DNA from 4 places in the Chryseobacillus diguaensis genome. Region 4 is predicted to be linked to each of the others. Evidence: riboswitches for the same ligand, from Rfam matches in the RefSeq annotation. Region 4 holds a riboswitch; each other region holds the start of a gene.
What was found. A riboswitch is a leader RNA that binds a small molecule or an ion and turns the genes downstream of it on or off. The one in region 4 is predicted to bind S-adenosylmethionine.
Positions count from the first base shown of each region.

Region 1: linked by a shared signal. The riboswitch ahead of ACOT8F_RS04190 (bifunctional homocysteine S-methyltransferase/methylenetetrahydrofolate reductase) and the one ahead of ACOT8F_RS10735 (O-acetylhomoserine aminocarboxypropyltransferase/cysteine synthase family protein) in region 4 are both predicted to bind S-adenosylmethionine.
Region 2: linked by a shared signal. The riboswitch ahead of ACOT8F_RS09620 (hypothetical protein) and the one ahead of ACOT8F_RS10735 (O-acetylhomoserine aminocarboxypropyltransferase/cysteine synthase family protein) in region 4 are both predicted to bind S-adenosylmethionine.
Region 3: linked by a shared signal. The riboswitch ahead of ACOT8F_RS12065 (sulfonate ABC transporter substrate-binding protein) and the one ahead of ACOT8F_RS10735 (O-acetylhomoserine aminocarboxypropyltransferase/cysteine synthase family protein) in region 4 are both predicted to bind S-adenosylmethionine.

Region 1 is NZ_JBMKNV010000002.1:283,344-291,234, forward strand. Features, by position in the region: gene metH (methionine synthase) at 1-3,333, opposite strand, end outside; gene ACOT8F_RS04190 (bifunctional homocysteine S-methyltransferase/methylenetetrahydrofolate reductase) at 3,326-5,176, opposite strand; SAM riboswitch class I at 5,327-5,544, opposite strand; gene ACOT8F_RS04195 (hypothetical protein) at 5,706-6,104, shown strand; gene ACOT8F_RS04200 (DUF2252 family protein) at 6,265-6,705, shown strand; partial or broken gene ACOT8F_RS04205 (DUF2252 family protein) at 6,722-7,654, shown strand.
Region 2 is NZ_JBMKNV010000005.1:31,684-39,574, reverse strand. Features, by position in the region: gene ACOT8F_RS09645 (GNAT family N-acetyltransferase) at 1-204, shown strand, start outside; gene ACOT8F_RS09640 (FMN-binding negative transcriptional regulator) at 225-839, shown strand; gene ACOT8F_RS09635 (hypothetical protein) at 845-1,063, opposite strand; gene ACOT8F_RS09630 (hypothetical protein) at 1,362-1,583, opposite strand; gene ACOT8F_RS09625 (hypothetical protein) at 2,207-2,422, shown strand; SAM riboswitch class I at 2,483-2,590, shown strand; gene ACOT8F_RS09620 (hypothetical protein) at 2,662-3,006, shown strand; gene ACOT8F_RS09615 (NAD(P)H-dependent oxidoreductase) at 3,150-3,608, shown strand; gene ACOT8F_RS09610 (hypothetical protein) at 3,855-4,439, shown strand; gene ACOT8F_RS09605 (amino acid permease) at 4,478-5,824, opposite strand; gene ACOT8F_RS09600 (DMT family transporter) at 6,052-6,489, shown strand; gene ACOT8F_RS09595 (YceI family protein) at 6,550-7,080, opposite strand; gene ACOT8F_RS09590 (hypothetical protein) at 7,290-7,475, opposite strand; gene ACOT8F_RS09585 (L,D-transpeptidase family protein) at 7,757-7,891, shown strand, end outside.
Region 3 is NZ_JBMKNV010000006.1:180,998-188,888, reverse strand. Features, by position in the region: gene ACOT8F_RS12085 (DEAD/DEAH box helicase) at 1-1,378, shown strand, start outside; gene ACOT8F_RS12080 (ATP-binding cassette domain-containing protein) at 1,614-2,369, opposite strand; gene ssuC (aliphatic sulfonate ABC transporter permease SsuC) at 2,382-3,152, opposite strand; gene ssuD (FMNH2-dependent alkanesulfonate monooxygenase) at 3,149-4,294, opposite strand; gene ACOT8F_RS12065 (sulfonate ABC transporter substrate-binding protein) at 4,308-5,273, opposite strand; SAM riboswitch class I at 5,406-5,491, opposite strand; gene ACOT8F_RS12060 (DUF2292 domain-containing protein) at 5,739-5,906, shown strand; gene ACOT8F_RS12055 (hypothetical protein) at 5,930-6,205, shown strand; gene rbsB (ribose ABC transporter substrate-binding protein RbsB) at 6,475-7,392, opposite strand; gene rbsC (ribose ABC transporter permease RbsC) at 7,405-7,891, opposite strand, start outside.
Region 4 is NZ_JBMKNV010000005.1:226,099-233,989, reverse strand. Features, by position in the region: gene ACOT8F_RS10780 (acyl-CoA dehydrogenase FadE) at 1-1,202, shown strand, start outside; gene ACOT8F_RS10775 (arsenate reductase family protein) at 1,389-1,745, shown strand; gene gcvH (glycine cleavage system protein GcvH) at 1,805-2,188, shown strand; gene ACOT8F_RS10765 (YusG family protein) at 2,234-2,488, shown strand; gene ACOT8F_RS10760 (toprim domain-containing protein) at 2,768-3,115, shown strand; gene ACOT8F_RS10755 (thioredoxin family protein) at 3,160-3,459, shown strand; partial or broken gene ACOT8F_RS10750 (GTP cyclohydrolase, FolE2/MptA family) at 3,914-4,018, shown strand; partial or broken gene ACOT8F_RS10745 (IS1595 family transposase) at 4,216-4,329, opposite strand; gene ACOT8F_RS10740 (SCP2 sterol-binding domain-containing protein) at 4,647-4,973, shown strand; SAM riboswitch class I at 5,046-5,148, shown strand; gene ACOT8F_RS10735 (O-acetylhomoserine aminocarboxypropyltransferase/cysteine synthase family protein) at 5,293-6,609, shown strand; SAM riboswitch class I at 6,722-6,831, shown strand; gene ACOT8F_RS10730 (methionine ABC transporter ATP-binding protein) at 6,933-7,891, shown strand, end outside.

The sequences.
Region 1 (7,891 bases), on a different contig from region 4:
TCCTTCTGTCAATTCGATGCCGATCGCTTCTGGATTAAGCAATCGGAAAAGCTTTGCCTGATCCTCGAGGTCAGGGCATGCAGGGTAGCCGAATGAATAGCGCTGCCCCTGATATTTTGCAGCGAAACGCTGATCCATTGTAAAGTCAGGTGAATCAGGAAATCCCCATTTATCACGAATCAGCTGATGGGTCCGTTCAGCAAGGCCTTCAGCTAGTTCAAGCGCCAATGCCTGTATAGCATGGCTTTTTAAATAGTCTCCGTTTTCTTTATACTGCTGTGCTTTTTCCCGAACGCCTTTACCTGCTGTTACAGTGAAAAGAGCTACATGATCTATTGCCTTTCCTTTTTCTCTTACATAATCAGATATGCATCTGAATGGCATCTTATTTTGTCGCGGGAAATCAAATGTTTCTAGAATACTTTCTCTGTCTGGGGAAAGAATATGCAGCTTTTCGCCTTCGCTATAGGCCGGGAAAAATTGATAAGCTGCTGCAGGCTGGAACCATTTGTTTTCTTTTCCATCCCTAATCAATTCCAAAATTAGTTCATAAAGAGCAGTTGCCTTCTCATCTTTTTGTTCAATCATTTTGTAGATTTTCCCTTTCAGCCCGAGATGATGGCCTAAAAGCATCTGCAGATTTAAATAGGGAAGAATGTGATCCAGTTCAATATTTTTAATAAGATGACGATCGCAATCCTCTGGTATATAAACTGGAGCTTCTTTTATTATTGAACGCCTTTCCAGCAGTTCTGCTACAGCAGCTGATCCGCTGGTGATGATTCGTTCATCTGTCCTGACAGGTTTTCGGACAAACTGGGAAGGATCCTGGCGAAGCCGGTTGGCCAGTGACAAGCCATCCATTGCATCCTTCGCATAAAGGACAGACCCTTTGTACTCAGGAGCAATTTTATTATCCGTAAATTTCCTTGAAAGGGCAGCGCCGCCTACCATGATCGGAACGGATATTTCAGATTGTGTTAAATCCTGTGCAGTCAGCACCATTTGCTGTGCTGATTTGACAAGCAGGCCAGATAATCCGATAACATCCGGTTTTTCCCGTCTGACAGCTTCGATGATCACCTGCGGTGTAACCTTGATGCCAAGGTCCACAACATTGTAGCCATTATTGCTCAGAATGATTTCGACCAGATTCTTGCCGATGTCATGGACATCACCCTTAACAGTAGCGAGCAGAATTTTGCCTTTGCCCCTGTCATCCTTCTTTTCCATATGCGGCTCAAGATGGGATACAGCTGTTTTCATCACTTCTGCACTTTGAAGCACCTCTGCCACAATCAGCTGATTGGCATTAAAAAGGGTCCCAACCTCGGCCATGCCTTCCATTAATGGCCCGTTTATTATCTCAAGGGGATCGGAATAGATGGATAAAGCAATATCAAGATCCTCGATCAGCCCTTGCTTTGTTCCTTCTACGACATAAAGAGCAAGCCTCTCTTCAAGAGTCAGATTTTGAACTGGAATTTTATTTTCTTTTTTCTTTTCCCGGTAAAAGTTTGTAAAATCGGCAAGTGTTTGATCGTCCGTTTTAAAAAGCAAATCGTCGGCCATGGTAATTTCGTCCTCAGGAATACTTGCATAGCGCTCAAGCTTTTCTGTATTTACAATGGCGTAATCGAGGCCAGCTTTTGTACAGTGATACAAATAGACAGCATTTAAAATTTCCCTTCCGACAGGCGGGAGCCCAAATGAAACATTGCTGACGCCTAAAATTGTTAAACAGCGGGGAAGGCGCTTTTTAATCAGTTTGATCCCTTTAATTGTTTCATTTGCAGAACCAATATATTGCTGATCGCCTGTTCCCACAGGGAAGACAAGCGGGTCAAAAATGATATCAGAGGGATCGAAGCCGTGTTTATTTACAAGCAGATCGTGTGAACGTATCGCTATTTCGAGCTTTTTTTCCGCTGTTAAAGCCATCCCGGTTTCATCGATTGTACCTACGACAAGCGCAGCTCCGTACTTTTTAGCAAGTGGCACAACAGCTTCAAATCGTTCTTCTCCATCTTCAAGATTAATGGAATTGATAATGGCTTTTCCTTGCGAATGCTTCAAGGCTTTCTCTATTACTTTTTCATCTGTTGAATCAATAACAAGCGGTGCTTTAATCTTTTTCGCCACTTCAACGATAAAAGCTTCCATATTAGCCTGTTCGTCACTGTCGGGATCAGCAAGACAAATATCAATGACATGGGCTCCGTTTTTTACTTGAAGACGGGCGATTTCGGCAGCTTCTTCAAATTTACTCTCGGCGATCAGGCGCTTGAACTTTCTTGAACCGATTACGTTTGTTCTTTCCCCGACAAATAGCGGTCTCATCGTGTCATCGTATAAGAGCGGTTCGATCCCGGAAACAGTGTGATTCTTGTGTTCAGAAGCAGGTTTTCTTGGAGGCAGGCCATCTACAGCATCAGCGAGCGCCTTTATATGAGCTGGTGTGGTACCGCAGCAGCCGCCAACAACATTGAGCCATCCCTTTTCTGCAAAGCCTCTCATTTTTAAAGCAAGTGACTGTGCTGATTCATGGTAATTGCCTTCTTCGTCGGGCAGGCCAGCGTTAGGGTAACAGCTGACAGCAGTACTGGAAAGATCGGATAAGGAACGGATATGGTCTGTCATAAATTCAGGGCCTGTCGCACAGTTTAGTCCGACACAGATAGGCTTCATGTGCTCTAGTGAAATATAGAATGACTCGATAGATTGTCCGGCAAGTGTCGTTCCCATTGGCTCAATCGTTCCTGAAATCATTAGCGGCAGCTCTTTGCTTGTATTTTCAAAAGCCTGTTTGATTCCGATATAACCGGCCTTCACATTCAGCATGTCCTGGCTCGTTTCTAGAAGGAGAAGATCGGCACCGCCGTCAATGAGGCCTCTTGCTTGTTCTTCATAGCACTCAATTAGCTGATCAAAAGTAGCTCCCCCTGTAACAGAAAGCGTCTTAGTCGTCGGTCCCATTGAACCTGCAACAAACCGCGGCCATTCAGGTGTTGAAATGGCATCAGCTGCTTTTCTTGCAAGTTCCGCAGCTTTTACATTCAGTTCATAAGCTAAATGACCAAGATCATATTCATCAAGCACAATACTCGTGGCACCGAAGGTATTGGTTTCTATAATATCCGCTTTCGCCTGCAAATAGGTTTCATGGATACGCAAAATTGTGTCAGGAGAAGTGATATTCAGGTACTCGTTGCATCCCTCATATTCTTCTCCGCCAAAATCTACTGCTGTAAGGTTTGCATTTTGGATCATCGTGCCCATCGCTCCGTCAAGAACGAGTATTTTCTTTTTTAACTGCTCATGGATGTTAGACATTCAAAAACTTCCTTTCCGAACGAAGCCTTTCCTTTTCGGCAATGTAGTTGCTAAGTTCAACTGTCAGATTGTATTGCAAAAATGGTGTGATTAAATAAATGCCGTTAAATAACTCGAATGCAGCATCAATCAGAGAACGGGCTATAGCCAGACCTTCCTGGTTTGCCTGGATTTTGTCATTTCCCGCAAGCCGCATTTTTTCCCTGATGGAATCAGAAAGCTTCATACCTGGAATTTCATGATGAATAAATTCGGCATTCCGGCTGCTTGTTAATGGCATGATGCCTATATAAATCGGAGCATTAAGATTTCTTGTCGCTTCGTATACCTCCTGAATCTGTTCAATAGAAAAGAGAGGCTGCGAAATAAAGTAATCGGCTCCGCAAGAAATTTTCTTATCAAGTCTTTCAACAGCCTTATCCAAATGGCGGACATTCGGGTTAAAAGCAGCCCCGACTGAAAAATTTGTTTTTTCTCCAAGAGGCTTTCCTGAATAGGAAACGCCTTTATTAAATTGTTTAATCAGGCTGATCAGATCAAAAGCAGACAAGTCATATACGGAAGTTGCACCTGGAAAATCACCGATTTTAGAAGGATCGCCTGTTACGGCAAGAACATCTGTTAGGCCAAGTGTATGGAGTCCCATTAAATGGGATTGCAATCCAATCAGGTTTCTGTCCCTGCAGGTGATATGAACAAGAGAACGTGCTCCAAGCTTTTCTTTAATAATGGAACCTGCTGCCGCATTGCTGATCCTTGGCGAAGCGAGGGAGTTGTCAGCAAGGGTGATGGCATCGATTCCTGTACTTTGCAGAGCTTTGGCCCCTTCAAGAAATTTGGAAAGACCAAGTGTTTTAGGCGGATCAAGCTCTACAATGACAGAGCGCCGGGTTTTCACCAGTTCTTCAAGCGGCGGAGCCATTCTTGTTTCGCTGCCCTGAACATTTACTGTTTCTGTCCGGTAGCGGATCTTTTTTTTCAAAACAGGTGAGAGGTTTGATACAGCTCTTGCCATTGCTGCTATGTGTCTTGGTGTTGTTCCGCAGCACCCTCCTATTAAACGCGCACCCTGGTCTCTCAGCTTGATGGCACTTTCTGCAAAGTAGCTTTCATCAGATTCATAGACCAGTCTTCCGTCGACTAAACCGGGAAGACTTCCGTTTGGATAAACAGAAAGGAAGGCCTTTTTCGGAAGAGGAACCTCTTCGAGCGAACGGATCATATGATGAGGACCGAGGCGGCAATTCAGCCCCACAACATCTGCCCCGATTTCTTCGAGTATTTCAAGTCCTTCTCCAAGCGGTGTACCGTCCTGCAGCACTCCTGTTTCATGTAGTGAAACGTTTGTAATAATTGGAAGAGCCGTTTCTTTTCGGGCAATTTCTGTAACGGCCTTTAATTCTTCAAAATCATAGTAGGTTTCTAATAATAGACCGTCAATTCCTTCGTTTAGAAGAATGTAAAGCTGCTCGCGGAAATTTCGTTTAAGCTCTTCAAGAGAATGAGAGCTTTTTTTAAAGGTACGGACTCCGCCAATCGTGCCCATTACATATACACTTTCTCCAGCCGCTTTTTTAGCATGCTGGACTGCTTTACTATTAATTTGGCGGATATCATCCTCTAGTCCATAGTGTGAGAGTTTAATATAGTTTGCTCCATATGTGTTCGTTTGAATAACATTTGCACCGGCTTCAATATAAGCCTGATGTATGCCTGTAATCTGTTCAGGTTTAGAAAGATTTAATTCCTCAAAACATCGGTCAACGCCATAAGAATACAACAAGGTTCCCATAGCACCATCACCTATTAAAATTTGTTTATTGAGATCTGAAAGAAATCCCATGCTGCTTTATCCCCCATTTCAAAAGTAAACTTCCTGATTTCGCCTGCAAAAGAGTGGTTTAGGTCAAGTCTTTGAATTACAAGTCTCGTAAAATGGTTTCTAAACAAAAAAGCCTTCTTATTAAGAAGAAGACTTGGATGTGCGCGCTTCTTCTTATCTATCAAGCAATAATGCCTGCTGGAATTAGCACCTTGGCACGCTGGATTCTAAAGACCTGCAATGAATGCAGAAACCGGACAAAAAGACCGAAAAACAAGCAGAATGCTTTTTTTGCCGTCTCTTGCCCGGTTTATAAACTCGTTTTCCAAACGTAAAAACCGGTTGCTGAAGCTTCATAGGGCCAGTCCCTCAGCTTCTCTTGATAAGAAAGTATTCAATTTATCCACCTTGCTTTAAAGACAGTGCTTTTTTCGTATTGTTTCTAATTTACCTAAAATTTCGAAAACATTCAAGGGGGTAAAAACTGAATTTTTTGGAATCAGAAGGATTCTATGATATTAAATGGAATATATTGGGTTAAAAGGGGCTGGTGATCATAAAAAAGATAATTGCTGCCATTCTGGTTATAGCCGCTGGTTTTTTTCTTTTTTATTCTCAAAGCTATGGTGAATTTCCGCTGAAAGAAAAACTGAAGCACGCAGACAGCCTGATCCTACGTGATTTAAGGAATGGCAGGGATACTAAAATAACAGATTCAAAACAAATACAGCAATTCTTAGATCATATCGAGAATGTACAAGTAAAAAAGGCTTTTAACCAAAGGGAAAATTACTCTGGAGGCTGGTCTTTTTCAGCCAAATATGGGAAGACAAGCATGGCTTTTGCAGATCGGAAAATCGACATTGACGGGACCGAATATGATGTAAAAGGAAAACTTCCCTATGATCAAATTTATCAGTTTATGAAAGAGCAGACGAATCATAAATAGAGCGGCTGGCCGCCTGAAGAGAACCATTCTCTCCAGGCTTTTTTATTTCACCAAAAGCCTTTTTCTCGATATTTATTTCAATCTTTACATAAGGTTCATGTTTTGGAAAAAAACGAACGGTATAGTTAGGGTTGACCAATTGAATAGAGGAGGAAACATCTTGAAATTGAAAACATCTTTATTAGCGCTCACCTTTGCCATTGTTCCTTTTTCTTTTGCCTCAGCAGCTGATAAGTCTTCCTCCCGTGAATCCTACTTGAAGACTGAGATCTCAAATGATAATTCGTATATTGCAGTTCCATCGCTTCGAGAAGAGAAATATTCAGCTATGGAAGAGTCGCCCTTTGCCTTTTATAGAGCAACCAATCCACTTTATTATCATGATTTAGCGAGCGGCGTTATACCGGTTCCCAGCTCATGGAAAACAGCTCCGAACATCCAAACATTCATTCAGGGAGATGCACACGCAGAAAACATCGGCTTTTTTGATAATGATAAAGGAGACGTCATTTTTGACCTGAATGATTATGATGAATCTTATAAAGGACCATTTTATTGGGATTTAATCCGGTTTTCACCCAGTATTTTTTTAATGGGATGATGAAGCAAAAAATCTCAGCTTGTCGGCTCAGGAGAAAGAGGACCTTGTATCATCTTTTTTAAGTACATACCAAGCAACGATTGAAAGCGTTAACGGAAACAACGGTGAAAATTCAACTCAGCTGGACGAAGGTTATTTAAAGAGCGGGTTCGTCCAGGATGAATTAAGGCACGCCAAGTCTTCTGACAGTCTTGCCAAGCTTTTGGACAAATGGACCATTTTATCGAACGGAAAGAGAATCTTTGATTTGTCCAATTCTGATCTGGCCTCAGCTGCTGCAGTGAAAAGCGAAATCATGAATAATTGGTCCTCATACGTTCAAAGTCTTGGCAGCTGGGCTCAATCAATGCCTGCTGGCTACTTTCAAATGAAAGATGTTGCTCAAAGACTTCACTCAGGTCTTGGCAGTCTTGGGACAGACAAATATTATATTCTGATTGAAGGGAAGACAGCTTCCCCTGACGATGACGTGATTCTGCAAATGAAGGAACAGCGACTTCCGTCGATGTTCAACGAGGGAAGCTTGTCCACTTCCCAGTATCAAGGGTGGTTCCCGTCTCATGCTGAACGTTCTGCAACGGCTGCAAAGGGGCTTGGCATCGAGACAGATAATCACCTTGGAACAATCGCATTCAATGGAAAATCATTCCGGGTTGAACGGATTTCACCTTACAAGGAAGGAATCAGTTCATCTGATTTCAGCAGCCTTTCTGATATGCAGGATTTTGTCAATTACTCTGCGACAGCTCTTGCTTTAGCTCATGCAAGATCTGACAAAGATTTTAATTCGGCCTATGTTTCATATAATTATGAGCAGGGATTTCTTGATGCACTAGCAGCATTGCCAAAGCTGAAAACCACCATTTTAACATTGGGTGAAAATTATGCTAATCAGGTAAAAGCTGATTATCAATTGTATTTGGATTTACGCAGAAATGGTGACCTGTAACAGCCATAAAAAAGCGGAACGATCAGATTTCTGATGTTCCGCCTTTCTATTGTCCAGCTCCAGCACCCAGCCCCTCTAGGTCGCTTCAGAAAATACTTCAAAGCCAAAGACCGGCTTTGCAGTATTTCCTCCAGCGCTTGTCGGGGCTGAACGGGTGCTTCCGCTTTTCTTATTGTCCAGCTCCAGCACCCAGCCCCTCTAGGTCGCTTCAGAAAATACTTCAAAGTTAAAGAACAA
Region 2 (7,891 bases), 190 kb from region 4:
AGTGAAACAGAGGATAATAAACAGGAAATCCTATTGAACTTGCTGAATGAGGTTTTTCCGCCTGGAATATCCTATCATAAAACAACCTATAATTTGCCGAGTTCAAACGAACTCCTGATCCATTTGCTGGAAAAAGCTGAGTTTAAAGAAGCTGCAGCGCCAAATGGGACACCGTTGAAACAAGCGTTCATGGTATTTGAATAAGTGATAAATGGGGGATAACAGTGTATATACCGAAGGATTTTGAAATAGAGAAGGCAGATGTTATTTACGAATTTATGGAACAAAATGGATTTGCAGCACTTATTTCTAATTTTGAAGATGAACCTGTGGCGACTCATCTCCCTCTCATTCTGGATAGAGAAAACGGGTGTCTATATGGTCACTTTGCTAAAGCGAATGACCAGTGGAGAGGGATTCTGGATAAAACGGTTCTGGCTCTTTTTCAAGGACCGCATTCCTACATTTCCCCATCCTGGTATGAAACGCATAAAGCAGTGCCCACTTGGAATTATGTCAGTATTCACGTGTATGGAAAAATAGTGCTTATAACAGATCCTGAAGAACTCAAAAAAAGCTTAACAATGCTCGTGTCAAAATACGAAGATGCCAGCAGTCCGTATAAAATGGAAAATCTTCCTTCTCATTATTTAGATGGTATGATGAAGGGAATAACAGGTTTTATTCTTAAAATTGACCGGATGGAAGGCAAGTGGAAGCTGAGTCAAAATCATTCTGCTGATCGTCAATTGGCAGTGGCCAGGCATTTGAAAGAGATCGGAAGCGAGAACAGCAGAGCAATTGCTGAATTGATGGAAAAAAATGCGAAAGGTGTTTGACCTCCTTATTTCCGGTAATTCCTTTTCATTAAAGCTTTTCTGCTTATCGTCTGCCAGTCAGTACCATTTTCCAAATAAGAAATTTTTTCCTCCATGCTGACTCGCATTTCATCTACTTTGTTATTTAACTGGGTAACATAATCAAGTACTTCTTTCATTTTAGCTGGAGGAACAATGTAATTACCATGTTCGTCTAACTGAACTTCATCTTCCTGAAAATTCATTGGAGGAACACTCCTTTCCTATTCTGGTTTCTAGTATGAATCATTTAAGGAAAGATATACTGAAAAACCAGAATTAGAGCAGCTAAAGGGAAGATCTTTCAAATAAAAACGGCCGCCTTTTAAAGGCGGCACTTTGGTTATACATGGCTTGTTTTCACAAAATATTGCTGCTATTCATATGTGATTATAAAAAGTATAAAATTAGTTTCGCGGCATCTTTTCTTACAATTCGCGGCTCGCTACTTGTTCGGAATTGTCTTATATAGAGAAAAATGCAACAAAATTTAAGTGTAGAGCCTTAAACGTTTTGAAGTTCCTCCGATTCCAGCCCGTGCTTGCTTAATGCTTCCATCATGAGTTCAGGTACAATTTTCAGCCCGTCATATTCAACTCGGATACTGCCTGTTTTCACATCTATTAACGCTCTTTCAATTCCATTTGTCTGAGAAAGCCTGGACTCTATCATATTAATCTTTTCTTCCGTAAGCGGTTCTTTCACTTGAATAATCGCTATACTCATTTTCCTATTCTCCCTCAACGTTTAATTCTTCCATGGATTAATACCCTCTTTTAGGAGAAATATACCGGAAACGGGAAATTTTTTTAAAAAGAAAATTCCTGCAGCTAACTATCTATGCTACAGGTCTGTTTGTCCTACTCTCTTGTAACTGACCTTGTTACATTAGGATAAATAGGATTTTTCAATTGGAATTCATAGGTTTCCACGTCGACAATCCCAACAACCTTTTCACTATCATGAAGATCAAGCATGACTTAAGCATTTCTTTTGCAGTATGGTACTTCAGCAACCCCGTATTAAAAATCATCCATATCTAAAATTGAATGCTGGGCAATCTTTGTTTCAGTGGCAGCAGGAGCTAAGACCTTTGCTTGCATTGCCAGCCCATTCACTTTCAGTTCATGAGAAGGACCTTCTATAAAAGAACTTGCATTGAACTTCGTTGAACAGTAAGGAACAGCATCACCATTGCAGATGAAAAAATCTCCGTTTATAAAGTCTTCATTTCTTCCCTTTCAGCAAGCATTGAATGAAGAAGCTGCTCACCTCATATGTTTAAAATTCCCTATTAAGGGAACCTTGTAAATGGACGATTCTGATCACTTTTTGAGAGGAAGATGAACATGGACAAAATGATGATGAATATGATGATGATGACAATGATGGAAGACATGCTCGGCAAAATGAGAACGATGAGCATGATGATGGAAAAGATGAAAGAAATGGACATGATGAGTGAAATGGACATGGACATGATGATGAAAAAAATGCAGGAATCAGATGAAATGACAACGATGATGATGAACATGATGAGGGAAATGAAAGAAAAAATGGCATAAATGTATTGACATCTTGGAATAAACTGCGTAAAATTTCATATAACTTAAAAACGTTAAAATCTCTTATCCAGAGAGGCGGAGGGACTGGCCCTATGAAGCCTCAGCAACCACAGTCTTAAGACTGAATGGTGCTAAATCCATCAGAGCGCATGCTCTGGAAGATAAGGGGAGGACCTTTCTGAATAGAAAACCTCTTCTTATGAAGAGGTTTTTTCTTATATTCATAGGAGGTCAATACAGTGAAAAACTTCAGACAAACGAAAGAAGCTTGGACAAATGATTATCTGGATCTGTACTTACATGCTAAAAATACAGGGGATGAAAAGTGGCAGGAAGAGATTTTAGAAAAGCTTTATCTGGCAGATCAGTTCGTCATCAAAGAATTGGAAGAGCAACATGAACAGAAATTATGGAAGAGATTTGATCAGATTAATGAACAATTGCTGGCTATTTATGGTCAATTAAGACAGCAGCTTGACCGTTATGAAAAAGAAAAGCTTCAAGAAAAAGCAATTGAATTGAAAAATCAGCGCATAGACATTTCTCAGAAGATTACTTCAGCCAAAGGATCGTTCACCAATTAGCTTACTGTCATAAGGCAGCTATACCAAGAAATGCTAATTTCGCAAAAGGGGAAGAGGCAGATGAGTGAAATTGTTACTATTTCAGGAAGCCCTTCTATTTTGAATCCAGGTCAACAATTGTATTAAATCATTTAAAGAATAAATTGGAACGCGATGGCCATACAGTGAGAGGAATTTCAGTTCTTGATGTGGATCCGAAGGTGCTGGTTCAGGCAGAATACGATCATCCAACTGTAAGGGAAATTGCTGAAAGCATCCAAAAGGCAGATGGTGTAATCATTGCTTCACCAGTCTACAAAGCGGCCTATTCCGGCGTATTAAAAACCTTGCTTGATCTCTTGCCCCGGGATGCCCTTAAAGAAAAACCATTAATGATCGGAGGCAGCCAGGCACACTTGCTTGCAATTGACTATTCCTTTAAGCCATTGCTTGCAGCACTGCATGCCCAAACCATTTTGAGAGGCGTATACCTGACAGATCCACAGATTGATAAAACCAGCCCGCTTGAGCCGATCAATGAAGCAGACCTTGAAGAAAGAATCAGCAACCAGCTGAAACAATTTATTGAGATTGCCAAGAAGCTGAAGAGCATTCCTGAATAAAGGGGAAGTAATGATATCAGCTTTTTGAAGCGGCTGACTTGCGATATTCCGTTCTTTAGCCGTATTTGCGAGTCAGCTTTATTTCGTTATAGAGACAAGGAAATTTTATTGAAATCGATTTTTTTCACTGATACTTGTATCTACCTGGCAAGCAAGCCTCCAGTATGGTCTAGGATCAGCCCTGCCAACTTCCCAAAACAAAAATATACTATAGTATTTAATGGCAGAAGGCGAGGGACGTCTGGAATGTACCCTGTGAATGAAGAAGAGGAATACAGAAGACGAATTCAGCAAAACAGCCCGAAGCAGCAAAATGATCAGAGCAGGATTCTTACGACTAAACAAATCAGCTCGATTCACGCCTGGATTGCACAAATGGGACAGCATCGGCTTATTCATCAAAAGCTTCAAGTTTCCAAACAAGTATTGAAACTGGAATATCCTGTTATTGGAAATGGTTTCAACCGTATTGTATATGACTTGAATAATGGGACTGTCCTGAAAGTAGCGCTTTCTGAGTGGGGTTATAAAAGTAATGAAACAGAAGCTCAAATATATAAAAGCTGCAATAGGCATGTTAAGCCGAATCTCTGTAAGGTTATAGAATCAGGTCATGGCTGGATTATCATGAAAAAGATGTGCCGCAAAGTCCCGCTTACACTTTTGCATGTAAGGACATTAGTTGAGCTGGAAGTAAAATTCTTAATGAACGGAATTATCCCGATCGATTTGCGGCTGGCAAACGTCGCCTTATCAGAAGAAAATGACATAGTAGTGATTGATTACGGCATGTTTATAAGAGGACTGAACAGTCCTTATTTTAAAATATAAACGCAAAAAAGGAGCTGATCAGAGTCAGCTCCTTTTTTCTATGAAAGGCTGTTATTCTTTTTCCGGTACAAGAAAGAAAAGGAAATCAGCACAGCCAAAATAATCAGACATACGGTTGTTCCAATGAGATTATCTTTATTAAAAACAAAAGAAATAAAGATAATGAAGAGTGCGAGGCTTGCAGCAATTGTTGTGTAGGGTGCCCATTTTACTTTAAAAAAAGGTTCTTCCGAATAGTTTTTTCTAAGCTTAAGCTGGGCAAGACAAATGCTTATCCATAATAAAATAATGGTAAAACCTGGAATTGTCATTAAATAGCTGATGACTTCGCCTGGTGTTTTATAAGCAAGAAAAACGCCAATTGTCAGACAAACAGCTGTTAATAAAATTCCGTTGACAGGAATTCCTAGTTTTGTCACTTTAGCAAGTTTTTTAGGAGCTTCCGCATTGTTTGCCATTGAATAAAGTGTTCTGGAAGTTGCAAAGATTCCTGAATTAGCAGCTGACAAAACGGCTGTTAATAATACAAAGTTCATAATTTGGGCAGCACCTGGCAGTCCTGTAATGGTAAAAACCTGAACAAAGGGGCTATCCTGTCCTGAAACTTTATCCCATGGAATAAGGCCGCAAATGATGAAGATAGGCAGTATATAGAAAAGAATAACTCTGATCACTGTGCCTTTAATGACTTTCGGCAAGACTTTTTTTGCATCCTTCGTCTCCGTTACAGCAACTCCGATCAGTTCTGCTCCCCCGTAGGAGAACGTAACAACCAGAAAAGCACTGAGCATACCTCCAGCTCCATTAGGAAAGAATCCTCCATGGGCTGTATAGTTGGAAAAAGGTTCATGGATTGGACTTGGAATTATGCCGAAAAGAATGCACAAGCCTAAAATGATAAAGACAGTCAGCGTAATAATTTTAATGCCCGCAAAATAGAACTCAAATTCACCATAATATTTTACTTGAATCAAATTAATACCAATGATAAAAATAGTACAAATTAACGTTAAGAGCCAAAGCGGAGCTCCGTTAAACCAAAATTGAAGAAAGCTTCCTGCTGCAAGCAGTTCTACGATGGTTACAATCAGCCAATTAATCCAATAGAGCCATCCGACAATAAAGGAAACCTGCGTGCCGAATGCCTTCGAAATCAGATTCTGCACGTTGATATTCGGGTAAACAATAGCCATTTCTGCAAGAGCGGCCATTACGATAAAGAGAAGCAGCCCTCCCATTAAGTATGCAAAGATCACACTTGGTCCAGCAAGACTAAGTGTATCAGAACTGCCTTTGAAAATTCCTGTTCCTATCATACCTGCGAGGGCAATAAATTGGACATGCCTCGGTAAAAGCCCTTTTTTTAGCTTTTGTTCTTGTTCCATGCTTTTCCTGCCTTCCTGAATAAAAGAAAATAATTGCTGAGTCTTTTTTACTTGAACGCTTTTATGCTTTTGTGCAGTTAAGTGATCAATACTTTGATAGTATAATAGTTCTATCTTATACAGTCAATGGAAGTTTATGCTTGAAGCAAATTCGTCCATTTAAATCCAAAATAGTTGTAAAATATAATTCAGGTTATTATTGATAGTTTAATAGCGGGAGGAACAAAATGAACTGGTTATTTGTAGTGTTAACGGTTGTTGCGGGAGTATTGATGTCCCTTCAGGCTGGGGTTAATGGTGCTCTTGGGAAAAAAATAGGTTCTGTCGAAGGGGCTTTTGTTTCTTTTGCTATTGGCACTTTGGTTCTGCTTTTATCCACTATTTTTATGGGCAAAGGAAATAGCATTATGTCGGTTCTGACTGTGCCGAAATGGCAGCTGCTGGGCGGTTTGCTTGGGGCTGTTTATGTCTTTACGATGGTACTTGTTGTTCCGAAAATTGGTGTCGGTTCTGCTTTATTGGCTTCTATAGCAGGACAGATGGTAGCAAGCACCCTGATTGATCACTTTAACGTTTTTGGGGGCAAGCAGATTTTAATTGACTGGAAGCGGATTACCGCACTTTTACTGATCGCAGTGGCTCTCTATTTATTCAACAAAAGATAGCGAATATAATTTAAAAGAAGCGCTCCCTTCAAAGGGAAGCGCTTCTTTATATATTGAATTCTATTCCTCTACAACAAACTCAAAGTTACAAGTAAATTTAACTTCCTTCCCTACTAGAACACCACCTGTTTCCAGAGCTGCGTTCCATGTCAGGTTGTAATCTTCACGATTTATTTTTCCTTCTACATCAAAGCCGGTAACCGTGCTGCCATCCATAGGGTTTTTGGATGTTCCGTTGTATTCCGCTTTAAGTGTTTCTGTTTTTGTGACGTCTTTTATTGTAAAGTCACCTGTAACTTCGTATTCCTCATCTGTTAATTTTCTAATGGATTTGCTCACAAATGTCATATTAGGATATTTCTCAGTTTCAAAGAAATCTCCAGATTTCAAATGACCGTCACGGTCTGCATTGCCTGTGTTAATAGAGGCTGCATCAATGGTTACTTTTACATCAGATGCCTCAAGATTGTTTAAATCGCCATTAAACTCAACATCAAAGTTTGTAAAAGAACCTTTTGATTTTGAAACCATCATATGTTTGATCTGGAAGTTGACATCGCTATGTACCTTATCCAATTTAAGTGCAGTCATTTCTTCTCCTCCTTTTAAGTAAGCAAACCGGTTATTTTAGTTTTAACTGAACCTAAAAATTAATCTGTCTTGCAGTTTGATCATAACAAATAGTTTGATTTTTGTGAAAAGATAGGCATTAAGAATTTAGGTCTGCGTTTTAAATGAAGGAGAAGAATGCACAAGCAAAGTGGAAGTCTGTAAAAAACAGGTTTACAGCTAATAGTCTATTAAGAACGCTGAATCACAGAAGTAGAATAGCTTTTAATCATTTTTTGCAAATTTTTATGGCCTTCTCTTAGTTTGATTGTTTCTTCGATAATCTTTTGAAACCCTTCTAGATCTCTATCGGAAGCATTTAAAACTGATTTTGGGATACCTTCGGCAATTTGCTGTAAAGTGAACTCTGTACTCATATTCCTCAACCACCTTTTTCATTTTTTTCAGGAAAACGTGCCTTTGTGCTTATTATTTTAGAAAGCATGCTATTTTCCTGCTAAAACCACTCCAAAATTTATCCTCTTTTATCAGCAAATTTCTTTTGAAACTTCCTTTTTTAACAAATAACGACGGTAAATTTTAAAGAAAATCATTTTTAACCAATTCCATCTAATTATTTGGTGCAAATGGAAATCGTTTCTTCGGTAATTGCATACATATAAATGTTTGAAAAACATCTAAACGGGGGTTGAGGTTTTTGTTAAAGAAATGTCTTATCCTTTTCAGCAGTATTTTCCTTCTGCTCTTCTGGACAGGAGTACACGGGGCGTCAGCAGCATCCGGCAAGTTTATCGTTATTAATAAGGCAGTAAACAAGCTTGCTTATTACGAA
Region 3 (7,891 bases), on a different contig from region 4:
AACCGTCGACATTTTTAATGAAGGCATTGATATTCCTTGTATTAACCAAGTGGTGATGCTGCGACAAACACAATCCAGTATTATTTTTATTCAGCAGCTGGGAAGAGGTCTTCGTAAACACGCATCAAAAGAATATGTGACCATAATCGATTTTATCGGAAACTATAAAAATAACTATTTGATTCCTGTTGCGTTATCAGGGGACAAGTCACAAAACAAAGACAACATTCGCCGTCATGTTAAGGATACAAGCTATATTAAAGGCGTTTCTACCATCAATTTTGAAGAAATCGCCAAGAAGCAGATATTCAAGGCAATAACCAATAGTAAATTGACATCACTAAAAGTACTAAGGGAAGCCTATACGGAGCTTAAAAATCGCATTGGACGTATTCCTGAACTATATGACTTTATTCAGCATAACTCGATTGATCCAGTCGTTATTGTAGAGGAGCATTTCAATTACTATCAATTTCTAATGAAAATGAAAGAAAAGGTTCCTGTTATCACAGAGTATGAAAGTAAGGTACTCACAATGCTTTCATTAGAAGTACTAAATGGACAACGGCTACATGAGATTGTATTGATAGAACTCTTAATGAAGCATAAAAGAGTAAGTATCGAAATGTATACGGATAAATTACTTGAACTAAATTGTCAAATTAGTCCTGAGAAGCTTACTTCTGTTCGTCGAGTATTCGATCTATCCTTCTTTACGAAAGTTATTAGTAAAAAATACGGGGATATACCTATCGTTGTTGCGGAAGAGGCATTTTTTACTTTTGGTCAGTCAGTGAAGGAAAGCCTTCGAACGAATTCTTATTTTAGAAGAATAGTAGAGGATATTATAAAAAGTGCTAAGGTAAAGACAAAAGCCTATCGATGTGATCAGCCGCTTACGATTAACCAGAAGTATTCTCGTAAGGACGTCTGTAAGCTCTTAAATTGGGAGAACGATGAAAGTGCTATTGTAAATGGATATAAAACAAAGCATCAAACATGTCCTATTTTTATTACCTATCATAAAAAGGCGGATATAGATGAAAGTATTAATTATAAAGATGAGTTCCTTAGCCAGGAACTCCTAAAATGGGTAACTAGAAGGAATAGAAAGTTGGATTCGAAGGAAGTAAAGGAGATCATTCATGCCGATGAGAACAACATTAACCTTCATATCTTTGTGAAAAAGGAAGATGGGGAAGGTAGCGATTTTTATTACTTAGGAAAGGCCCATCCTGATAAAACGAATATCAAGCAAAGTAAGATGATCGCTGATGGAAAAGAGCTTCCGGTTGTTCATGTTCATATGGTGATGGAGCAGACGATTGATTATAAGATTTATGATTATCTTGTTAATGGTGAAGAGCAAGCTAATTAATATGGATAAAATACAAAGAGGCCCAAAATCGGCCTCTTTCTAATTTTCCATTATTCCTTCGCACCAACTTCAAAGGCACCGGAATTCAGCCATTATCTTCTTTCTTCTGTTCACAAGATCATACATCTGTCCCATTCCTCATTCTCCTTTCCACAGCCAATACTTTTCTGCGGCGCTATTGTTCGCTTTCTGTTCCATTTCAGAGCAAGCTTAAAATATGCAGCCGGCCTTAAGCTTAAGCATTTGCAGTCCTTCTTTCCGGAATCCTCTCTTCTTTGCCAAGAATTTGATCCAATAGTTTACCTGCTTCCTGGGCAAAAGCCGCACTGTCCCTTTGTCTTGGACGCGGCAATGAAACGGGCATGTTCAGGGCTGCTTTCCCTTCGTCGATCACAATGACCCGGTCAGCCAGCGCGATCGCTTCCTCAGTATCATGTGTGACCAAAAGCGCTGTAAAACGATTTTCCTGCCAAATCTTTTCGATTAAACGCTGCATTTCAATTCTAGTCAGGGCATCTAAGGCTCCAAGCGGCTCATCCAAAAGCAGAATAGAAGGCTCATTGATCAGCGCTCTTGCCAGCGCCACTCTTTGCCTTTGGCCGCCTGACAAAACAGTTGGCCAGTCATTTGCCCGGTCGCGGAGGCCTACTTTTTCAAGCGTGCTCAGCGCTTTTTCTTTCCAATCGCCTTTCAAGCCTGTGCCGACATTCTGAAGAACAGTTTTCCACGGAAAAAGCCGCCCATCCTGAAACATCATCCTTGAATTTTTGTTCAGCCCCTTCAGCACTGTGTTATTAACCCTTATTTCGCCTTCATCCTGCCTTTCCAGTCCAGCTGCGATTCTCAGAAGCGTGCTTTTTCCGCAGCCGCTCTTTCCAACTATGGCGGCAAACTCTCCGGGTTCCAGATCCAGGCTGAAATTTTTCAAAACATCATGGCTTCCAAACGATTTTTTTATGCTTTGAAGCTGGAGCCTCCCATTGACTGTCATCCGTCACCCTCCTTATTGATAAGATGGATGCCATTTCAGGCATCTTTTTTCGATCACCTTTGCAATGAAATCAGACAGCTTGCCTAACAGAGCGTATAACAGAATGCTAAGCACCACGACATCCATTTGAAGGAATTCCCGTGCGTTTGCTGCCATGTATCCAATCCCCGAGTCAGCTGAAATAGTTTCCGCTACGATTAAGGTCACCCACATGATGCCAAGCGAGAACCGGATTCCAACCAGTATCGATGGAAGCGCAGCCGGAAGAATAATTTCCCGGAAGAGCGCAAACCCGCTCAATCCATATATTTTCGCTGCTTCAATAAGTCCTTTGTCGATCGTTTTTAATCCATGGCATGTATTCAAATAAATAGGGAACAGAACCCCAATGGCCACCAGGAACACCTTGGCTTCCTCGCCGATCCCGAACCACAAGATGACAAGCGGGATCAGCGCCAGGTGGGGAATCGTTCTCAGCATCTGAAGAGAAGAGTCGAACAGCTTTTCCGAAACGGCGGATAATCCGTTCAGGAGTCCCAGCAAAAAGCCCGCACTCCCGCCAATGATAAAGCCGATCACAGCCCTTTGTGTGCTTGTGCCGATATAGCGGAGAAGTTCGCCGGTGGATCCAAGCTTAATAGCCGCTTTTACGACATCGCCCGGGGCCGGCAAAATCCTCGAGGAAAGAAAGCCGAACTGTGACAGGAGCTGCCAGACAACGATAAAGGCTGCCGGGACAGCCCAAGGCAAAAGCTCATTGAAATTCATACGTTTTGCTGTCATGACCGGTTCGCCTCTTTTTGCTTCGGATAATGGGAATTCGCTATGATCTCGCCAAACGGGCTGAAAAATTGGCCGCCGTTTTTCTCAGGCTGTGCGAGATGAAGCTTTGGAAATAACAGCTCGGCAACTCTGTAGGCCTCCTCCAGATGGGGATACCCTGAAAGAATAAAATGTTCAACCCCAAGGTCTTTGTATTCCTCTATCCGTTCTGCCACTTCATCCGGGCTGCCGACGAGGGCTGTTCCCGCTCCGCCTCTGACAAGTCCGACACCGGCCCATAAATTCGGACTGATTTCAAGTGAATCCCTCTTACTGTGATGAAGAGCGGCCATCCGCTTCTGACCCACTGAATCAAAACGGGCAAATACTTTTTGCGAAGCCTCGATGATATTGTCATCTGCATAGCGGATCAGATCGTCTGCTGCTTCCCACGCTTCTTGAGAGGTTTCGCGGACGATGACATGAAGCCTGATGCCAAAGCGCACCGTCCTTCCAGTTTTTTCAGCAGCTAGTTTGACCCTATTGATTTTTTCCGCCACATCTGCCGGCGGCTCTCCCCATGTCAGATATACATCAATGTGATTGGCCGCAGCCTCAATGGCCGGGTCGGAGGAGCCTCCGAAAAATAAAGGAGGATATGGCTTTTGAACAGGCGGGTAGAGAAGCTTGGCTCCCTTTACGTTAAGGTGCTTGCCGCTGTAATCAGTCTCCTCGCCGGCAGATACTCTTCTCCAAATATCCAGAAACTCATTTGTTACCTCATATCTCTCGTCATGATTCAGATGAATCCCGTCTCCTGCAAGCTCAACAGGATCACCTCCCGTCACCACATTGATCAGTATTCGGCCGCCGGACAGCCTGTCAAAGGTAGCTGCCATCCGTGCCGCTGCTGACGGCGAGATCAGCCCCGGACGGACGGCGATCAAGAATTTCATTCTTTCGGTGACAGGAATAAGCGAGGATGCTGTCACCCATGAATCTTCACAGGACCGCCCTGTAGGCAGTAAAGCACCGGTATATCCCAGTTCATCCACCGCTTGTGCAATTTGTCTTAAGTATGGAAAAGTAATGGCCCTTCCCCCTGTACTCGTTCCTAAATACCTGCTGTCACCATGAGTCGGCAAAAACCAATAAATATTCATTGGATACCCCTTTCTATTTTTTGCTTTCCGCTGCTTCATTGACGTCAATCTTTACCGGTATCAGCTTAAGATTGTAGAAGGAATCAGCAATTTTCTGCTGCTGGGCGAGAACCTCCGGCTTGATTTCTTCCAGACCGTATTTTCTTCTGTTAATTGTTTTCTCCAGAGCGGAAACACTGATGTTGATTTGAGGCGATAAAAATTCCGCAGCTTTTTTAGGATTGTCCTGGACCCATTGATCTGTTTTCCGGAGCTCTGCGAAAATGGTTTTTTGAATGTCAGGATGCTCGGCGGCAAATGTTTTGTTTGCCAGTAAAAATTCGCGATTGGCCACAAGTCCCTCGCCATCCTGCACTATTTTCACCCCCAGTTTTTCTTCTGCATTTGCCAAAAATGGATCCCAGATGACCCAAGCGTCTACACTGCCGCGCTGAAAAGCACCAAGTGCATCAGAAGGCGGAAGATAAACCGTTTTCACATCCTCCGGTTTTAAATGAGCTTTCTCCAAGGCTTTTACAAGCAGGTAATGCACGTTGGATCCTTTATTCAGCGCAATTTTTTTGCCCTTAAGATCCTCCAGGCTTTTAATTTTGGAGTCCTTCGGCACGACAATGGCTTCCCCTTTAGGATTGGATGGCTCATTCCCTGCATAGACAAGCGGTGCCTTTGCTGCCTGTGCAAATACAGGAGGAGCTTCTCCTGTATGCCCAAAATCGATGCTCCCTACATTGAGAGCCTCCAAAAGCTGCGGACCTGCCGGAAACTCAGCCCACTTCACGGAATAGCCCTGTTTCTTTAATGCCTGATCGAGATTCCCCTGTGCCTTTAAGATGTTCAGTGTCCCGAATTTCTGATAACCAATGCGGATTTCTTTCCCCCCGGCTGTACCTGCTGCCTTTTCATCGTTTGCCTGGCATGCGGCCAGCAGCATGAAGGCGGCCAGGGCGAATAATGCGTAGGAATGCTTTTTCACTACCATCTGCTTTCTCCCCCTTTTTTTATTAGTTCTGGCCTTTTTCTGTCCTCTTTCAAAAAAAGAAGGCTCCATAAAAACTATAAAATTTTATTAGAATGCAAAACAGCCTCCAAAAGGGAGGCTGTTCAACCTTCCCTCTTATCTGTGCAGGAATTGGCACCGTTCAAAAAGTGGTTGCCGAGGCTTCATTGGGCCAATCCCTCCGCCTCTCTTGATAAGAGTTTAATTGTTTTGCTTGAAACACATGTTAATACACAGTAATCCGATCTGTCAACTTAATATTCAAAAAATTAAAAATTAAGCCAAAAGTCATTTTTTATAATTCCAAGTTGACTTATCGGTTAAATCGTATTTAGAATAGGAATATCCATATAATAAGCCGATCGGTTAACCGAAGGCATTTTATTTTCCAACCTGGAAATAGAGTGCCTTTTTTTATCTTATTCTTAATGAAAGGCAGGAGCGGCTATGGGAAAAGTTGATCAGGAAAAGAAAGAATACCTTCTGTCCATTCTTGAAAAGCTGGAATACGGCTCACTGTTTATCACCATTCATGAAGGGGTTATCACTCAGTTGGATATCCATGAGAAAACGAGATTGATTAAGAAAAATCCGCAGCCTAAGAATAGACAATAAGTTATGAAAGGAGACAAGGGGGGTTGGGTGAAGAACTGCATTTTCCAGATTTGAAATTTCAGCAGTATTGCAAAGAAAAATACGGTGTCAACAGAGGGATTTATAATACTATTGAAGAATGGCTGTACAGCAGAGGAGCTTATGAAATCCTCAAAAGAAGGAAATGGCTGCTTCTATTTCTCGAATTCGCAAAAAGCAGACAGCAGAATGAACAGGCTCTGCAGCTTTTTAAGATCGGCAAGGGCGAGCTTATTCCTTCTCTTGAAGTCTTTTACAAGCGGTTTGTAAAATCGGCTTAGCAGCCAGCATCACCGCGACAGCCACTTATGAAGCGGTATGCTGAGCAAAAGACCGATAAAAAACTGCGCGGCAGCTGTCTCAAAAAGCAGTTTTAAGGAGAAAATGCTATACCTTTTTTATTACAAAAACAACATATTAAAATTAGTAAAAGCAATTAAAAATTTATATCCCCTCTTATAAGACTTGAGCTCATTATTAGCCCTTTTAACAGTCGATCAGAGGGGATTTATTTAATTAATTGAATCCCTTGGCAGATCCATCATTACTTTTAGTCCTTCGCCACCAACCTCAAAGGCACCGGAATCTTTTTCTCTATCTTCTTCCCACTTAGTACATCTTTTCCTGCTTTCACAGCCAGTGACCCAATCAATTCAGGCTGCTGCGCAATGGTGGCTTCCATCTTTCCTGCTTTAATGGCGTTGAGTGCATCATCATTTCCATCAAAGCCGATGACCATAATGTCTTTACCAGAGCTGTTAATAGCCTGGATCGCACCTAATGCCATTTCGTCGTTGTGGGCGAACACGGCCTTGATGTTTGGTTTGGCCTGGAGGATGTTTTCCATGACGTTTAAGCCTTTTGTGCGGTCGAAGTCGGCTGCCTGGCTTGCTGTGATGTTGAGCTGTTTGTCCGCGACGTTGTGGAATCCTTTTCCTCTTTCGCGTGTGGCTGATGCCCCTGGTACCCCTTGGAGCTCAGCTACCTCTGCATTTTTCCCGAGCTTTTTCACTAGGTAGTCGCCAGCCATTTCGCCGCCTTTGATGTTGTCAGAGGCTACGAGAGTTTTGACATCTCCTTTTTCAGCGGAGCGGTCAAGCGTGATGACAGGGATCCCGATGTTGTTTGCTGATTGTACCGCTGATGAGATCGCGGAGGAATCTGTTGGATTTATGAGCAGCACATCTACGTTTTGCTGCATCAAGTCTTCGACATCGTTAATTTGCTTCGCTGAGTCGTTTTGGGCATCCACGACCTTTACCTGCATGCCGAGTGCTTTCGCTTCTTTTACGACGCCATCCTTTAATGAAACAAAGAACGGGTTATTTAAGGTAGAGACAGATAATCCGATTTTAATATCCTTTAGATTCTTTTTCTTCCCAGGCTTTGCCCATTCCGGTGGATCAAGGGAGCATGCGCTTAAAAGCATGAGAGATAATGCGACAAGTATGACAAGTGTTTTTTTCATAGTAGCCTCTCCTTACGCTGATTTATTTCGGTCGAGCAATACGGCAATGATGATGACAATCCCTTTTACAACCATCTGATAGAAGGAGGAGACGCCAAGCAGGTTCAAGCCGTTGTTTAACGTTCCGATAATTAAGGCACCGATCAGTGTGCCGGCAATTCTTCCTTTACCGCCTGACAGGCTTGTCCCGCCAAGGACAACGGCTGCGATCGCATCCAGCTCATATGACGTGCCGGCTGTTGGCTGCGCTGAGTTCAACCTGGAAGTGAGAATGGATCCGGCAAGGGCTGCGAGTAAACCGGACAAGCCGTAAATCATCATTTTCACACGAGGCACTTTAATCCCGGATATAATTGATGCCTTTTCGTTCCCGCCAATGGCATACGTTCGTCTGCCGAAAGGTGTTTTATGAAGAAGGACATAAAGAATGACAAAGGTGAAGATCATCGTAATTGCGGGAACTGGGATGCCGAAGAAATAGCCGCGTCCAAACAACTGG
Region 4 (7,891 bases):
TATATGCAAAAGTTGACGGCGAGCATTTCTCAGCATTTATTGTAGAACGCGAATTCCCTGGCGTTTCAACAGGGCCTGAAGAAAAGAAAATGGGGATTAAAGGGTCTTCTACAAGGACATTAATCCTTGAAGATGCACAGGTTCCAAAAGAAAATCTTCTTGGCGAACTTGGAAAAGGCCATGTGATTGCATTCAACATTTTGAACATCGGCCGCTACAAATTGGCTGTTGGAACGATCGGCGGTTCAAAACGCATCATTGATGTTTCCGTCAATTATGCCAATCAGCGCCAGCAATTTAAAACACCTATCGCTAAATTCTCTCTTATTCAGGAAAAGCTCGCTAACATGGCTTCCAGACTGTATGCAATGGAAAGCTCTGTATACCGTACAGTTGGTTTATTTGAAAGCCGCATGAGCCTCTTATCAGAAGAAGAGGCAAAGGACGGCCGTGCAGTCGCAGCATCAATTGCAGAATACGCGATTGAATGCTCTTTAAATAAAGTGTTTGGATCTGAAACACTTGATTATATTGTGGATGAAGGCGTACAAATTCACGGAGGATATGGATTTATGCAGGAGTATGAAGTAGAAAGAGCTTACCGCGATTCCCGTATTAACCGTATTTTCGAAGGAACAAATGAAATTAACCGTTTGATTGTTCCCGGAACTTACCTGCGCAAAGCAATGAAGGGTGAGCTTCCATTGCTTCAAAAAGCACAGGCTCTGCAGGAAGAGCTAATGATGCTGATGCCTGAAGAAGTTGGCGAAGGTACACTTGAGCAAGAAAAATACTTGCTGAAAAATGCGAAAAAAATCGGTTTGATGATTATGGGCCTTGCTGCTCAGAAATATGGCGAAAAACTTCAGCAGGAACAAGAGATCCTTGTGAATATCGCTGACATTGTCAGTGCAGTATATGCAATGGAATCTGCAATCCTTCGAACTGAAAAAGCTATTTCAGTATCAGGAGAAGAAAAAAGCAAGCAAAAACTTCTTTATACACAAGTTTTCTGCCAGGAAGCATTTAACCAAATTGAAGGCCATGCGAAAGAATCCCTTGTAGCAATCGAAAATGGAGATACGCTTCGCATGATGATCTCAGCTCTAAGAAAATTCACACGTCACACTCCAATTAACGTGATTGCGAAGAAACGCGAGATTGCAGCGAAAATTAATGAAGCAAACCGTTATGTAAATTAATAAATTTGAACAAATCAGCCCATCCTATATGGATGGGCTGATTTGTTTTCATAGGAAATATCTCTTCATCATCAAAAAGTGAAGCTAGGAAAAGGAATGAAGAAACTTTCGGCACTTCCTGTTATGCTTGTACAGTTGATTGTGATAATATGTTGATATGGATTGTTGATTTCAGGTGGTGAATACATGAGCCTATCATTTTATTGGTATCCAAAATGCGGTACATGCCGAAAAGCCAAAAAGTGGCTAGAAGACCATAATAAGTCTGTAAATGAGATACATATTGTGGAGCATCCGCCTTCAAAAGAAGAATTGAAATCATTGCAGGAAAAAAGCGGTATTGAATTAAAAAAATTTTTTAATACAAGCGGCCAGAAATACCGTGAGCTTGGCTTAAAAGATAAGCTGCCTCATATGAAGGAAGAAGAGATGCGTGAGATTCTTGCATCAGACGGAATGCTTATTAAGCGTCCTATTACAACTGATGGAAAAAGCGTAACGGTTGGCTTCAAAGAAGAGCAATTTCAAGAAGTTTGGTTATAAAGGGAAGGTCATTGCTGCCTTTTCCATAAATACTAATGAGTAATCTGGAGGGAAATAAAATGAGTACACCAAAAGACTTGCGTTATTCTGAAGAACACGAATGGGTTAAAGTAGAAGGCGATAAAGTACGCGTTGGGATTACCGATTTTGCACAATCTGAATTAGGCGATATCGTATTTGTTGAACTTCCTTCAGTTGGAGACGAAATTAAAGCAGACGAGCCATTCGGCAGCGTCGAATCAGTTAAAACCGTTTCTGAGCTATATGCACCAATCAGCGGCAAGGTTGTTGAAATTAATGAAGACCTTGATGACAGCCCAGAATTCGTAAATGAGTCACCATATGAAAAAGCATGGATGATCGTGATCGAACCGAAAGATGCAACTGAAATTGAAAACCTGATGACTTCTGAGCAATATGAGGAAATGACAAAAGAAGCGTAATAAGCATGATGAATTCTTGACTTGGACAACCTACCAGTAAGGGGGGTGTTCAAGTTGGCTATAGAAAAACAGAGAGTAGAAATAACAAACCGTGTAACTGGAAAGTTTTCTGATGGACAATTTCATTTATATGCAAATGACGAACAAATCGGCCGCATGACATCTGGACCTGATGGGAGCAAATTTGAATTAAAAGAGGGCTATGAACACGATCAGAACCGCTTTTATCAAATGGCAGATATACCTTCAGGAACAACCCAGCAGTATGTTGACTGTGATGACGAAAACGGCTGGTGCTAAGCTTGACGGCAGTGGATTGTTCCACTGCTGTTTTGCGTTTTCTTCAAAAGGGCTTCTTACTTTCTTTATTGCTTATTAAACTTAAGTCCCAGTTAAAGCTAAATGTTGATTCTGTGCTGATTAAGGAGGGAAGGCGCGAGACTCCCGGACCGCCCGCTTAAGATGAGTGCCTGAAGCGGAAATCAGCAGTCAAGTTTAGCAGAACCAAACTTAAAAAATAAGGAAACACCCTTTGTTTAATGAATATAGTAAAGAAATACTCTTTTAACAGGTGATTATATGTCATTAGCTGAGCTGGAAAAAGTAATTATCGTCGAGGGTAAATCAGATAAAAGAAAACTCATGGATGTTATTAATGAAAATGTTGAAATTATTTGTACAAACGGAACCATTAGCCTAACAAAGCTTGATGAGTTAATTGATATTTATTTTAATAAAGATGTTTATGTACTCGTTGATTCGGACGAAGCAGGTGAAAAGCTGAGAAAGCAATTTAAAAGGGAATTCCCGAAGGCCTCTCATTTATATGTCGATAAAATGTACAGAGAAGTTGCTTCAGCACCAGAACAGCATATTGCTTCCATCCTGCTTGGCGCTAATATAGATGTGCAGGCAAAATTTTTATAAGATTGAATGCCATGCACAAATAAAGAGGTGTACCTTTCTTTAAAATGATTGACTTAACGAAACAGGAAATAACTTCTGCAATGACAGACAAAGACCGTTTTATCCTTTATTTGTATACCCCTTTTTGCGGAACATGCCAGCTTGCTAAGCGCATGCTGACTATAGTAGAAGAAACATTGCCTGATTTGGAGCTCTATTCAAGTAATTTGAATTATCTCCCTGAGCAAGCCGCAGCCTGGGAAATTGAAAGTGTTCCTTGTTTGTTAATTTTTCAAAATGGGAAGCCTACAGATAAGGTTTATGGGTTTCAGTCTGTAGAATACTTATATAATTTGCTCAAATAGAGAACGGTCCTTCTTAAGTGCCGTTTTTTTATTTTTAATCAATTGCGAAAAGCAATCAGAAAATAAATAGAACGAATTACATTCATGCTAGACCCTTTTCCGAAAATAGCGAGCCATATCATAAGTAAACCAACAGAAAATAAAAACATGCAGAAAATGATTAATAACATAATCGGCATCCCTATAAGAAAAAAAGTTGGATATTGATTAAAAATGTCGAAAATAGCAAATAAAAGATGGAAATAAGAAAATAAACCTGGAAATGCTCTCAAAAAAGGTCAGGAACTGAATCTTATGTACAAACCCACCTCTTGATTTTGAGTGTTTCTTTGAAAAGTAAAGAGATAAATGTATCCGCAAAACAATAGTGGAAATTAGCAAAAAAATCATCCCCCTGTTAAATAAAAATGTTCCTTAACACGAGTTAAAATCGAAGAAAGCCTCCTATTTTAAGGATCTATATGAAATCGAGTATATCAATGCATTCCGGGTGGAATGCAGAAATGAAGAGTCGATTCATCTTCACGATGCGTATGCAGAATTAACGATAGCTAAATAAATAATAAATAATACCAAAGAACATATAAAACTTTTCACAAAATGAATATTGTATTATTGTTAAATCGTAATGTTTACGATTTAGGGAGGTTTTATTGGATGAAGAAAATTCCCGTGACGGTTTTGAGTGGCTATTGAAATGAGAAACTAATGCAAGGTACCTTTGAATACCAAATTTTGTTAATCTAAGCGTATCATATGTAACATTAGTTGAGAATCCATCTCTACAATCCCTGAAAATGTGTTGAAGTCCATTTGTTTGAGAGCTGGTAACACTTTATGTCTCCAATAAAACAAAGTAACATAATAAAGTCTGCTGATTTACGAAGATGGAAACAATCAAATTGGTTTTTCAACGTTTTCTTTTCTTATATTTTTTGTAGCATTCTAAAAATTCGACATTATATTCTCGTATTTTTGCTTAACAGTTGTCATGTTTTACAACTTTCCACCATGCCTTTTATCACCGACATGAAACATCACAAATCTTCAGTAAACTTAACACGACATTCAGCAGAAATGACATATTTCCCGGAAAATAAATTCCCATGATGAAATTGTCGATGGAAAATAAAAGGAAATTCGAAATGTTTACGGAACTCCTTCATAAAAGGTAATGGAGGAATAGGATGGAACTGGGATTTACCGCTGAAAAAGTGTATGATCCTGCAAGACATGTGAAACCCTTATTAAGGAAATCACCTATCTATTTAAAGCTTTTAGCCAGTGATTCAGAAGACGTTATGTATGTTGAAATTAACCAGGCAGGTATACACCAAAAAAAGTTTGTTCCTGATGTAGATGTGATTTTGATCGGTATTGAAGAAGACTTAATGGATATTTTCAAAGGAGAAGTAAAGCTCCAGGATGGTGTTAATCATAAACGTGTTAAAGCTGAGGGAACGATTCACAATCTCCTCCGGCTGGAATCCATATTGTGGCTTTTAAAAAAATAGTGATCAAAAGAAAAACCGTTTTAGTTGAAATCTTTTTTAATTTGATTTAAAATTAAGAAAATTCAATCGTATTACTTATCAAGAGTGGCGGAGGGAATGGCCCGATGAAGCCCGGCAACCGGTCAATTGACACGGTGCTAATTCCAGCAGAGTGAAATGCTCTGACAGATAAGAAGGGTGAGCGGATGAAAGCCTCTTCTTTGAAGAGGTTTTTTGCATGAATCCGAATTTGTTTGCAGCATAATGTCCAATTTTTACAACTCGAGTGTGTTCAGAACAGCATGAAAATAAGCTTGAACAATGAGAAGGAGGAAGAAAAATGTCAGACAAACAATATCGCCAGGAAACAGTTGGAATTCATGGAGGATTGAATGCGGACCCGATAACAGGTGCGAGAGCTGTGCCCATTTATCAGTCTAATGCCTATTTATTTAACAATACAGATCATGCAGCCAATTTATTTGCTTTGCAGGAACAGGGTTATATTTATACACGAATTCATAATCCGACAGCAACAGTACTTGAGGAGAGAATAGCAGAACTTGAAGGAGGAATCGGGGCGCTTGCCGTTGCAAGCGGGATGGCGGCTATTACTCTTTCCATTTTGAATATTGCAGAAGCTGGTGATGAAGTAGTTGCGGCTTCTACTTTATATGGCGGAACCTATAATTTATTTGCAAACACCCTTCCGAAATATGGTATAAAAACGACCTTCGTCAATCCTTCAAACCCTGAAAATTTCCGCAGTGCTATTACGCCAAAAACAAAGGCTGTATTTGCAGAAACAATTGGAAATCCAAGTTTACTGGTTATTGATATTGAAGCTATAGCAGATATAGCTCATGAATCAAATATTCCGTTAATCGTGGATAACACATTTGGTACCCCTTATTTATGCAAGCCGATCGATTTTGGAGCGGACATTGTTGTCCACTCTGCAACGAAGTGGCTCTTAGGGAATGGAACAACACTTGGGGGAATTATTGTTGATGGCGGTAAATTTAATTGGAATTCTGAAAAGTTCCCTGGATTTGTCACACCTGATCCGAGCTATAACAACCTCGTATATGCTGAAGCACTTGGGGAGGCTGCTTACATAGCAAAAGCAAGGGTTCAGCTGCTTAGGGATTTAGGTCCAGCAATTAGCCCGTTCAATGCCTTTCAATTTACCCTTGGCCTTGAAACTCTGCATGTCAGAATGAAAGAACATATTGCCAATACGAAAAAAGTGGTTGCCTATTTAGAGGAACATCCAGGCGTTGACTGGGTGTTATATCCAGGTCTCGAAAATCATCCTTCAAAGCCGCTTGCAGACAAGTATTTGCCAAAAGGGGCCGGCGCTGTAGCGGTGTTTGGGATATCCGGCGGAAGAGAGGCAGGCAGCGAACTCATCAACAATGTCAAGCTATGGTCGCATGTTGCCAACGTAGGAGATGCGAAGAGCCTGATTATTCATCCTGCGAGCACAACTCATCAGCAGCTTGACCATGATGAGCTGATTCAATCAGGAGTGACGGAAGACCTCATTCGACTCTCTGTAGGGATTGAACACATTGATGATCTGCTTGAGGATTTAGAGCAGGCAATTGAGAAAGCGACAGGAAAAAAATCGGATTACCTTGTGCCTCAGGCATGACAAAACCTTCTGAAAAAACAATTCTAATAGTTGACGGAAGAAAATATCCGTGTTATAATCACCTTCGAACCTAATTAAGCGTATTAATGCGCTAATTGAATAAACGATTGTTCTCTTATCAAGAGAGGTGGAGGGACGTGCCCTATGAAACCCGGCAACCGTCAGTTAATCTGAAATGGTGCCAATTCACTCAAAGCAGCTGGCTGTTTTGAAAGATGAGAGAAAGGCGAAGACTCCTATTCAAGCCTTTCTGCTCATTTGTGCAGAAAGGCTTTTTCTGTTCCCAATCGTTTACTAATTTAAATGCTAAAGAAGGTGATTTAATGATTAAACTATCCGAAGTTTCAAAAACCTATTCTACAAAAACAGGGAATATTACAGCTGTTGACAATGTAAACATTCAAGTTGATAAAGGCGAGATATACGGCATTATTGGATACAGCGGTGCTGGAAAAAGTTCCTTGATCCGCCTGCTCAATGGCTTGGAAAAACCTACTGGCGGGACTGTTGAGGTTGCGGGGAAAAGGATGGATCAGATCGGAGAATCTGGATTAAGAAAAGCACGGCAGCAAATCAGTATGATCTTCCAGCATTTTAATCTCCTCTGGTCCAGAACCGTCAGTGAAAATATTGGGTTTCCTCTTGAAATTGCGGGAGTTCCAAAAGCTAAAAGGCTGCAGCGGGTGAAAGAATTAATTAATCTGGTTGGACTTGAAGGCAGAGAAAATGCCTACCCATCACAGCTAAGCGGAGGACAAAAACAGCGTGTCGGCATTGCGAGAGCGCTGGCCAACAATCCTCAGGTACTCCTTTGTGATGAGGCTACCTCAGCGCTGGATCCTCAAACAACAGATTCAATCTTAGATCTTTTGGTAGATATTAACAAAAGACTTGGCTTGACGATTGTTTTAATAACACATGAGATGCATGTAATCAGGAAAATCTGCCACAGGGTAGCGGTTATGGAAAACGGAAGAATTGTAGAAGAGGGTAAAGTGCTGCAGGTTTTCCAGCGTCCTGAACAGCCAATTACAAAGCGGTTCGTTCAGCAGATTACAGAGCCGGAAGATGCAAAAGAAACCATTGACCTATTGATCAAGCAATATCAGACAGGCAAAGTGGTTCAGCTGACATTTGTAGGAGACTCAACCGGCCAGCCGGTCATTAATGAGCTGATCAGAGAGCACCAAGTGAACGTAAACATTCTTCATGGGAAAATTACTCAGACCCAAAGCGGTGCATATGGAACATTATTTCTTCATCTTGAAGGAGAAGACAGCGA